DNA from 2 places in the Enterobacter cloacae complex sp. HYC042_NIDB genome. Region 1 is predicted to be linked to the other one. Evidence: riboswitches for the same ligand, from Rfam matches in the RefSeq annotation. Region 1 holds a riboswitch; the other holds the start of a gene.
The links. A riboswitch is a leader RNA that binds a small molecule or an ion and turns the genes downstream of it on or off. The one in region 1 is predicted to bind thiamine pyrophosphate.

Region 1 (4,081 bases):
GCGAAACCATCAGCATCGTGATCTGCTGGCGCTGGCAAACCTCTTCCACCAGCGAGAGCATGTCCTGGCGCAGGGCCGGGTCGAGTGCCGAGAAGGGTTCGTCGAGCAGCAGCAGTGGCTGTTCGCGCACCAGACAACGTGCCAGCGCCACGCGCTGACGCTGGCCGCCGGAAAGCTCACCGGGCAGTCTTGAAATCAACGCGGACAGGCCCATTTGTTCGGCAATCGCCTCCAGCTTCTGACGCTGCGCAGCATTGAGTTTTAACCCCGGATCGATTCCCAGCGCGATGTTCTGCCACACCGTAAGGTGATTAAACAGATTGTTTTCCTGAAACAGCATCGACACCGGGCGCTTAGACGGCGGAGCGTAGGTATACTCGCCATTATCAATGACTATCGACCCGCTGACAGGCTGCAAAAAACCGGCAATCAAATTGAGCAGGGTACTTTTACCGGCCCCGCTTGGGCCAAGCACCGCAATTCGCTCTCCCTGACGAACAGAGAGGGTAAAACGCATCGGCAGATGCTGGTAAAGCCAGGTTACATCAGTCAGTTTTAACATCACGCCCCGGGAGTTTTTCGATAACGGTAAATAACGCAAAGCACAGCACCAGCAGTAAAAGTGCCGTGACCGCGCCGTCCTGGCTGCGATAGGAGCCAATTTGCTGATAAAGCCAGAAAGGCAGCGTGCGGAAATCCTCGTTGCCAAAGAGGGCCACCACGCCAAAATCCCCAATCGACAGCACGCAGGCGAAGGCCATCGCCTGGGCGAGCGGCCGCTTCAGGGCACGTAGTTCGACCACTTTCAGCCGCCGCCAGCCCATAATGCCAAGGGACTGGCACAGGGCGCTGTACCGGCTGTTAATATCCCGCATCGGGTTTTCCAGCACCTTCAGCGCGTACGGTATGGCCATTAAGGCGTTGGTAAAAATGACGATGCCGTCGGCGCTTTCCGGCAGGCCGATGGTGCTGTTAAACAGTAAAAAGAAGCCGGTCGCCAGCACAATGCCCGGCATCGCCAGGATCAGCATGCCCGTCAGTTCCAGCGCGTGTCCGGCTTTACGGGCATGTCGCGCGTACAGCTCGCGGCTGCTCCAGAGCAGCATCATGGTGAGCGTCACGCAGATTAGCCCGGCTGCCAGCGCGATACGCAATGAGGTCCATGTGGCTTGCCACAGGACCGGCTGTTGAAGTACCGATACCACATTCCTGTTGAGGCCATCGGCGATCACGGCCAGCAGCGGCGGCAGCAGAAGCAGGAGCGCCAGCGCGATCAGCATCACGTCCGAGATGCGGCTGTGCAGGCTGTCCTGCGGATCGCGCCAGCCAGAAAGATTATTGCTTCCTGCGGGGATCGCTTTGCTCAGCCGCTGGCTGAGTAACACCAGCGCCAGGCAGCACACCATCTGTACGATCGCCAGCAACGCGGCGCGGCCCGGATCGTAGTCGTAGCTTAATGCCTGATAGATCGCCAGCTCAATGGTGGTGGCCTGCGGGCCGCCGCCGAGAGAAAGCACGGTCGCAAAGCTGGCGAAACAGAGCATAAAGATCAGCGCGGCCACCGGGGCAATCTGGCGTCGCAGCCACGGCCATTCGACAAAGCGGAAGAATGACCATCCGCGCATGCCGAGCTGGGCCGCAATCTGGCGCTGCTCGCCGGGTATGTTCTCCAGCGCCTGCAAAAAGAGGCGCGTCGCCATCGGCATATTGAAGAAAATGTGTGCCAGCAGGATGCCCTTCAGCCCGTAGGGAGAGAAGGTCCATTCCAGGCCTAAAGACGCGAAGAGCGAGGCCAGCCAGCCCTGGCGACCGTATACGCTCAGAATGCCAAAAACGGCCACCAGCACGGGCAGGATCAGCGTCATGGCGCACAGGCGCAGCAGGGCCAGCCTGCCGGGGAAACGTCTGCGATAGAGGGCACGCGCAAGAAAAATGGCCGGGATGACTGACAGCAGCGCGGAGAGAAACGCCTGCCAGAAGGAGAAACGGATAACGTGCCAGAGATAGCTATCGTGCCAGAGCGCGGGCAGATCGCTCTCTGGCGCGTTAAACCACAGCGCCAGGAACGCTCCCAGACTGACGACCACCATCAGTATGGCGGCAATCAGTCCGGGAACTAACCAGCCGGGGATCAGCGGCTGACGGCGCGTTGCCATTCGCTTATCCATGCGGCGCGCTGCGCGGCAACCTGCTGCGGCGTAAATTCCAGCGCGGTCTGCGGTTTGTTCAGCTGCTCAAAGCCTGCCGGCAGCGTCGCGTCGGTAACCGGGTACATCCAGTTGCCCGTCGGAATGGCGTTCTGGAATGCCGGGGAGACCATAAATTTCAGGAACTTCTCGGCCAGTTCCGGCTGTTTGCTGGCGGCGGTGCGGGCAGCCACTTCAACCTGCAGGTAGTGACCTTCAGCGAAATTCGCAGCCGCGTAGTTGTCTTTCTTCTCGGCAATAATATGATATGCCGGAGAGGTGGTGTAGCTCAGCACCAGATCGCTTTCGCCTTTCAGGAACAGGCCATAGGCTTCGCTCCAGCCTTTAGTGACCGTAACGGTTTTCGCAGCCAGCTTCTGCCACGCCTCCGGCGTTTTGTCGCCGTAGACTTTCTGCATCCACAGCAGCAGCCCCAGGCCCGGCGTGCTGGTGCGCGGATCTTCATAAATCACGCGCCATTTCTGGTCGCTTTCGACCAGCTCTTTCAGGCTCTTCGGCGGGTTCTTCAGCTTGTTTTTATCGTAGACGAACGCAAAGTAGCCGTAATCGAAGGGAACGAAGGTGTCGTTTTTCCAGCCGCCCGGCACGTTGACGGCATCTGCCGCTACGCCGCTTTTGGCAAACAGTCTGGTTTGCGTGGCGGCTTCCAGCAGGTTGTTATCCAGCCCGAGCACCACGTCGGCCTTGCTGTTTTTCCCTTCCATGCGCAGGCGGTTAAGCAGCGACACGCCATCTTCCAGCGCCACGAACTTCAGCTCGCAGTTGCAGTCGGCTTCAAAGGCTTTTTTAACCACCGGGCCGGGGCCCCAGTCGGCGGAGAAGGAGTCGTAGGTATAGACCGTCAGAACAGGCTTAGCAAAAACAGGCAGCGCAACCAGCGCCAGCAGAGGAAGAACGTTTTTTAACACTTTGCACCTCAGGGTTGAGTGGCAAAGGATTTTGAGAAACAGCCTCAAATCCCTTCGCCGGCGTTATCCGGATCAGGTTCGACGGGTATTATCTCAGCGCACATCTGTGATGCAGCACCCCGTTGAGAACGGCGCTATTGTAATGATTTGGTGAATATTACGAAAGCGTTATGGCTCCGGCGGCGCAAACCAGGCGGATTTAAAATCAAACCAGCCCAGGGTGTTCATCCGCAGGCCGCGCATGCTGCGCTGTCCCTGGATCAGCAGCCAGTGGTGGATCAACGGTACGATCGTCTGCCCGGCCAGGAGCTCCTGGCACCACGCGGCCAGATCCATCTCTCCTGCCCGCCACTTCGCGGCGTCCTGCTGCCAGTCCCGGCTGATGCAGTGCTGAATGAGAGGCACTTCATACAGGTGTGAAAAGAGCGAGAAATCCAGCGGCAGCGTAAAGTTGGCGCTGTTGAGCCAGATATCGCTGACGACATCCCCCCGGTGCCATTCATCATAATCGACTTCCTGTATCGCCAGCGTCACGCCTTCGGCCGCGAGCAGCTTGCTCATGATCCTCGCGATAAACCGGTGCTCAATGTGATCGCGATAGTAGCTGAGGGTGATGGTCTCCAGCCCGGCGGGTTTTTCACTGCGCACCGGCTGAGCATGGTGCCAGCGCGGAAGCAGGCCATAGGCCGGAAACCACCAGGTCTGGTATTGCTCTTCAGCGTGATAAATCAGGTTAGCCGGGGCCAGAATATGGCTGATCCACTTGCGGACATCGTGGTTTGCTCCGCGGTGGCTGCGGCTGTCAAAAAGAAGATAGTAGCAGCCCTCCTCCAGGCGACTCTCGAACGCCTTTTCGCTGGTTGTGGGCCCCTCAAGGGTGAGGCCTGCGCTCAGTTCTTCGTTGAGGTCCGGTAACACCCAGACGTTCACTTCGTCGATCAGCGCCCGATAGCCAAAATAGTCATC
Region 2 (4,081 bases), 510 kb from region 1:
CGCGCCACCGCCTGCTCCAGCGTTTCGCCGACTTCGACGAACCCGGCGAGGACGGTATGAATGCCGTTGCGATGACGGGTATGCTGCGCCAGCAGGATGGAATCATCACGGCGGATGGCGACGATGATGCACGGCGCGATTTGGGGGTAGTAGCGTTCACGGCAGTGGCCGCAGAGCAGCGCCCATTCGGTTTTGCTTGGGTGCATGGTGTGGCCGCAGTAACCGCAATATTTGTGCGAACGGTAAAACTCCGCCAGCTGTACGCCGCGCCCCGCCAGCTGGAACAGGCCGACGTCCAGATCTAACACCTGACGTACGGATCCCATATCCTGACGGCGCGCCTGTTGGATCAACCACACGGGATCGCCCTGCCACTCGCCGATCTTCAGCGCGGGCTGGCCCACCAGATCGAACGTTTCCGCGGTACCGTAGGGCAACTCTCCTGAGGGCAGCCATAATTTTTGTTCGTGGCTGACGATCCACCAACCCAGATCTGATTTTTCAATAATACGATCCATATCTATTGCACTACCTTCGCTTCACTGACATGTTGTTAGCATTGTGGTTACATTTTGGATAAGCAGATCCCATTCTAAACCTTATGGAGTCGACCATGTTAAACCAGCTGGAAAGCCTGACTGAGCGCGTTGGAGGAAGTAACACCCTGGTGGATCGCTGGCTACATGTGCGCAAGCATCTCCTTGTGGCGTATTACAATCTGGTCGGTCTTAAGCCTGGCAAAGAATCCTTTATGCGGCTGAACGAAAAAGCGCTGGATGATTTTTGTCAGAGCCTTGTCGACTACCTCTCCGACGGCCATTTCAACATTTATGAACGCATTATCCGCGAAATGGAAGGGACAACGCCGTATTTAGCGGCCAGCAAACTCTGTCCGCAGCTGGAAGCCAATACCCAGCAGATCATGGACTATTACGATTCCACACTCGAGAACGCCATCGATCACGATAACTATCTTGAGTTCCAGCAGGCGCTGTCCGACCTGGGCGAAGCGCTGGAAGAGCGATTCACGCTGGAAGATAAGCTCATCGCCCTCGTACTGGATAACAACCTGAATATCAGCAGCAGCGATAACGTTGCGCGCCCTGCTTGAGTTCTTAACCGTTAACGAGTAATTTACAACCAGTCGCCCCTCTGCGGAGGGGGATTTTTCTTGTCGGAGTGCCCAGTGTGTAAGCACGGGCTGAGACCGTTAATTCGGGATCCGCGGAACCTGATCAGGTTAATACCTGCGAAGGGAACAAGAGTCACGCTGCTGTTGTATCGCCCCTGGGGCGATCTCCTCTTGCTTCATCCGTCGTCTGACAAGCCATGTCCTTCACTTCTGGAATGAGCTATGTCTACAACAAAACTGACCCGCCGCGAACAGCGTGCACAGGCCCAACACTTCATCGACACCCTGGAAGGCACCGCTTTCCCGAACTCGAAACGCATCTACATCACCGGTTCACAGGCCGATATCCGCGTGCCGATGCGCGAAATCCAGCTCAGCCCGACTCTTATCGGCGGCAGCAAAGAGAACCCCCAATATGAAGACAACGAAGCCGTGCCGGTATACGACACCTCCGGCCCGTACGGCGATCCTGATGTTGCTATCAACGTCCAGCAAGGTCTGGCAAAGCTGCGCCAGCCGTGGATTGACGCGCGTAACGACTGCGAAGAACTGAGCGTGCGCAGCTCTGCGTACACCAAAGAACGCCTGGCCGACGACGGTCTGGACGAGCTGCGCTTTACCGGCCTGCTGACGCCAAAACGTGCCAGAGCGGGCAAATGCGTAACCCAGCTGCACTACGCGCGCCAGGGTATCGTCACGCCGGAGATGGAGTTCATCGCCATCCGCGAAAACATGGGCCGCGAGCGCATCCGCAGCGAAATATTGCGCCACCAGCATCCGGGTGAAGGCTTTGGTGCTCGCCTGCCGGAGAACATCACGCCGGAGTTTGTGCGTGACGAAGTGGCCGCCGGGCGCGCGATTATCCCCGCCAACATCAACCACCCGGAATCGGAGCCGATGATTATCGGCCGCAACTTCCTGGTGAAGGTTAACGCCAACATCGGCAACTCGGCGGTGACGTCATCCATCGAAGAAGAGGTGGAAAAGCTGGTCTGGTCCACGCGCTGGGGCGCGGACACGGTGATGGACCTCTCCACTGGCCGCTACATCCACGAAACCCGCGAGTGGATCCTGCGTAACAGCCCGGTGCCGATTGGCACCGTCCCGATTTATCAGGCGCTGGAGAAGGTCAACGGCATCGCCGAAAACCTCACCTGGGAAGCGTTCCGCGACACGCTGCTGGAGCAGGCGGAACAGGGCGTGGACTACTTCACCATCCACGCGGGCGTGCTGCTGCGCTACGTGCCGATGACGGCGAAACGTCTGACCGGCATCGTCTCGCGGGGTGGCTCCATCATGGCGAAATGGTGCCTGTCCCATCATCAGGAAAACTTCCTTTACGAGCACTTCCGCGAGATCTGCGAGATCTGCGCCGCGTACGACGTCTCCCTGTCGCTGGGCGACGGCCTGCGTCCTGGCTCCATCCGCGACGCCAACGACGAGGCGCAGTTTGCCGAGCTGCACACCCTGGGCGAGCTGACTAAAATCGCCTGGGAGTATGACGTGCAGGTGATGATTGAAGGCCCGGGCCACGTGCCGATGCAGATGATCCGCCGCAACATGACCGAGGAGCTGGAGCACTGCCACGAAGCGCCGTTCTACACTCTGGGGCCGTTGACCACAGATATCGCACCGGGCTACGACCACTTCACCTCCGGGATTGGCGCGGCGATGATCGGCTGGTTCGGCTGCGCCATGCTCTGCTACGTGACGCCGAAAGAGCACCTCGGCCTGCCCAACAAAGAGGACGTAAAGCAGGGACTGATTACCTATAAAATTGCCGCCCACGCGGCGGATCTGGCGAAAGGCCACCCGGGCGCGCAAATCCGCGACAACGCCATGTCCAAAGCGCGCTTTGAATTCCGCTGGGAAGACCAGTTTAACCTGGCGCTGGATCCGTTTACCGCCCGCGCCTACCACGACGAAACCCTGCCCCAGGAGTCGGGCAAGGTGGCGCACTTCTGCTCCATGTGTGGGCCAAAATTCTGCTCGATGAAAATCAGCCAGGAGGTGCGGGATTACGCCGCCGCGCAGACCATTGAAGTCGGTATGGCGGACATGTCGGAAACCTTCCGCGCCAGAGGCGGCGAAATTTACCTCAAAAAAGAGGAGGCGTAATGTACAAGCCCGATTTCCCCTCCGTGCCCTTTCGCTTAGGGCTTTACCCGGTGGTGGACAGCGTGGAGTGGATCGCCCGCCAGCTGGAGGCCGGCGTTCGCACCCTCCAGCTGCGCATCAAAGATAAGCGTGATGAAGAGGTGGAGGCCGACGTCGTCGCCGCCATCGCGCTGGGGCATCGCTACAATGCCCGCCTGTTTATCAACGACTACTGGCGGCTGGCCGTTAAGCACCGGGCGTACGGCGTGCATTTGGGTCAGGAGGATCTGGAAACCACCGATCTGAACGCCATTCGCCAGGCTGGCCTGCGCCTTGGCGTTTCAACACACGATGATATGGAAATCGACGTGGCGCTGGCGGCCCGCCCCTCCTACATCGCCCTCGGTCACGTTTTTCCGACGCAAACCAAGCAGATGCCTTCTGCCCCGCAGGGTCTGACGCAGCTGGCGAGCCACGTTAAGCGCCTTGCCGATTACCCGACCGTCGCCATCGGTGGAATCAGCCTTGAACGCGCCCCGGCGGTGCTGGAGACCGGCGTCGGCAGTATCGCCGTCGTCAGCGCTATCACCCAGGCGGCAGACTGGCGGTCCGCCACCGCGCAGCTTTTACAGCTGGCAGGAGCAGGCGATGAATGACCGCGATTTTATGCGCTACAGCCGCCAGATCCTGCTGGAGGATATTGCCATTGACGGGCAGCAAAAGCTGCTCGCCAGCCGGGTACTGATTGTCGGCCTGGGCGGATTAGGCGCGCCCGCCGCGCTGTATCTGGCCGGTGCGGGCGTGGGCACGCTGGTGCTGGCCGATGACGACGAGGTGCACCTCAGCAACCTG

Region 2: another riboswitch for thiamine pyrophosphate. It lies ahead of thiC (phosphomethylpyrimidine synthase ThiC); the one in region 1 lies ahead of thiB (thiamine ABC transporter substrate binding subunit).

What each region holds. Positions count from the first base shown of each region.
Region 1 is NZ_CP109650.1:933,769-937,849, forward strand. It holds gene thiQ (thiamine ABC transporter ATP-binding protein ThiQ) at 1-562, opposite strand, end outside; gene thiP (thiamine/thiamine pyrophosphate ABC transporter permease ThiP) at 546-2,156, opposite strand; gene thiB (thiamine ABC transporter substrate binding subunit) at 2,132-3,115, opposite strand; TPP riboswitch at 3,147-3,247, opposite strand; gene sgrR (HTH-type transcriptional regulator SgrR) at 3,284-4,081, opposite strand, start outside.
Region 2 is NZ_CP109650.1:424,946-429,026, reverse strand. It holds gene nudC (NAD(+) diphosphatase) at 1-518, opposite strand, end outside; gene OKF39_RS02040 (Rsd/AlgQ family anti-sigma factor) at 614-1,111, shown strand; TPP riboswitch at 1,166-1,275, shown strand; gene thiC (phosphomethylpyrimidine synthase ThiC) at 1,355-3,250, shown strand; gene thiE (thiamine phosphate synthase) at 3,250-3,885, shown strand; gene OKF39_RS02025 (HesA/MoeB/ThiF family protein) at 3,878-4,081, shown strand, end outside.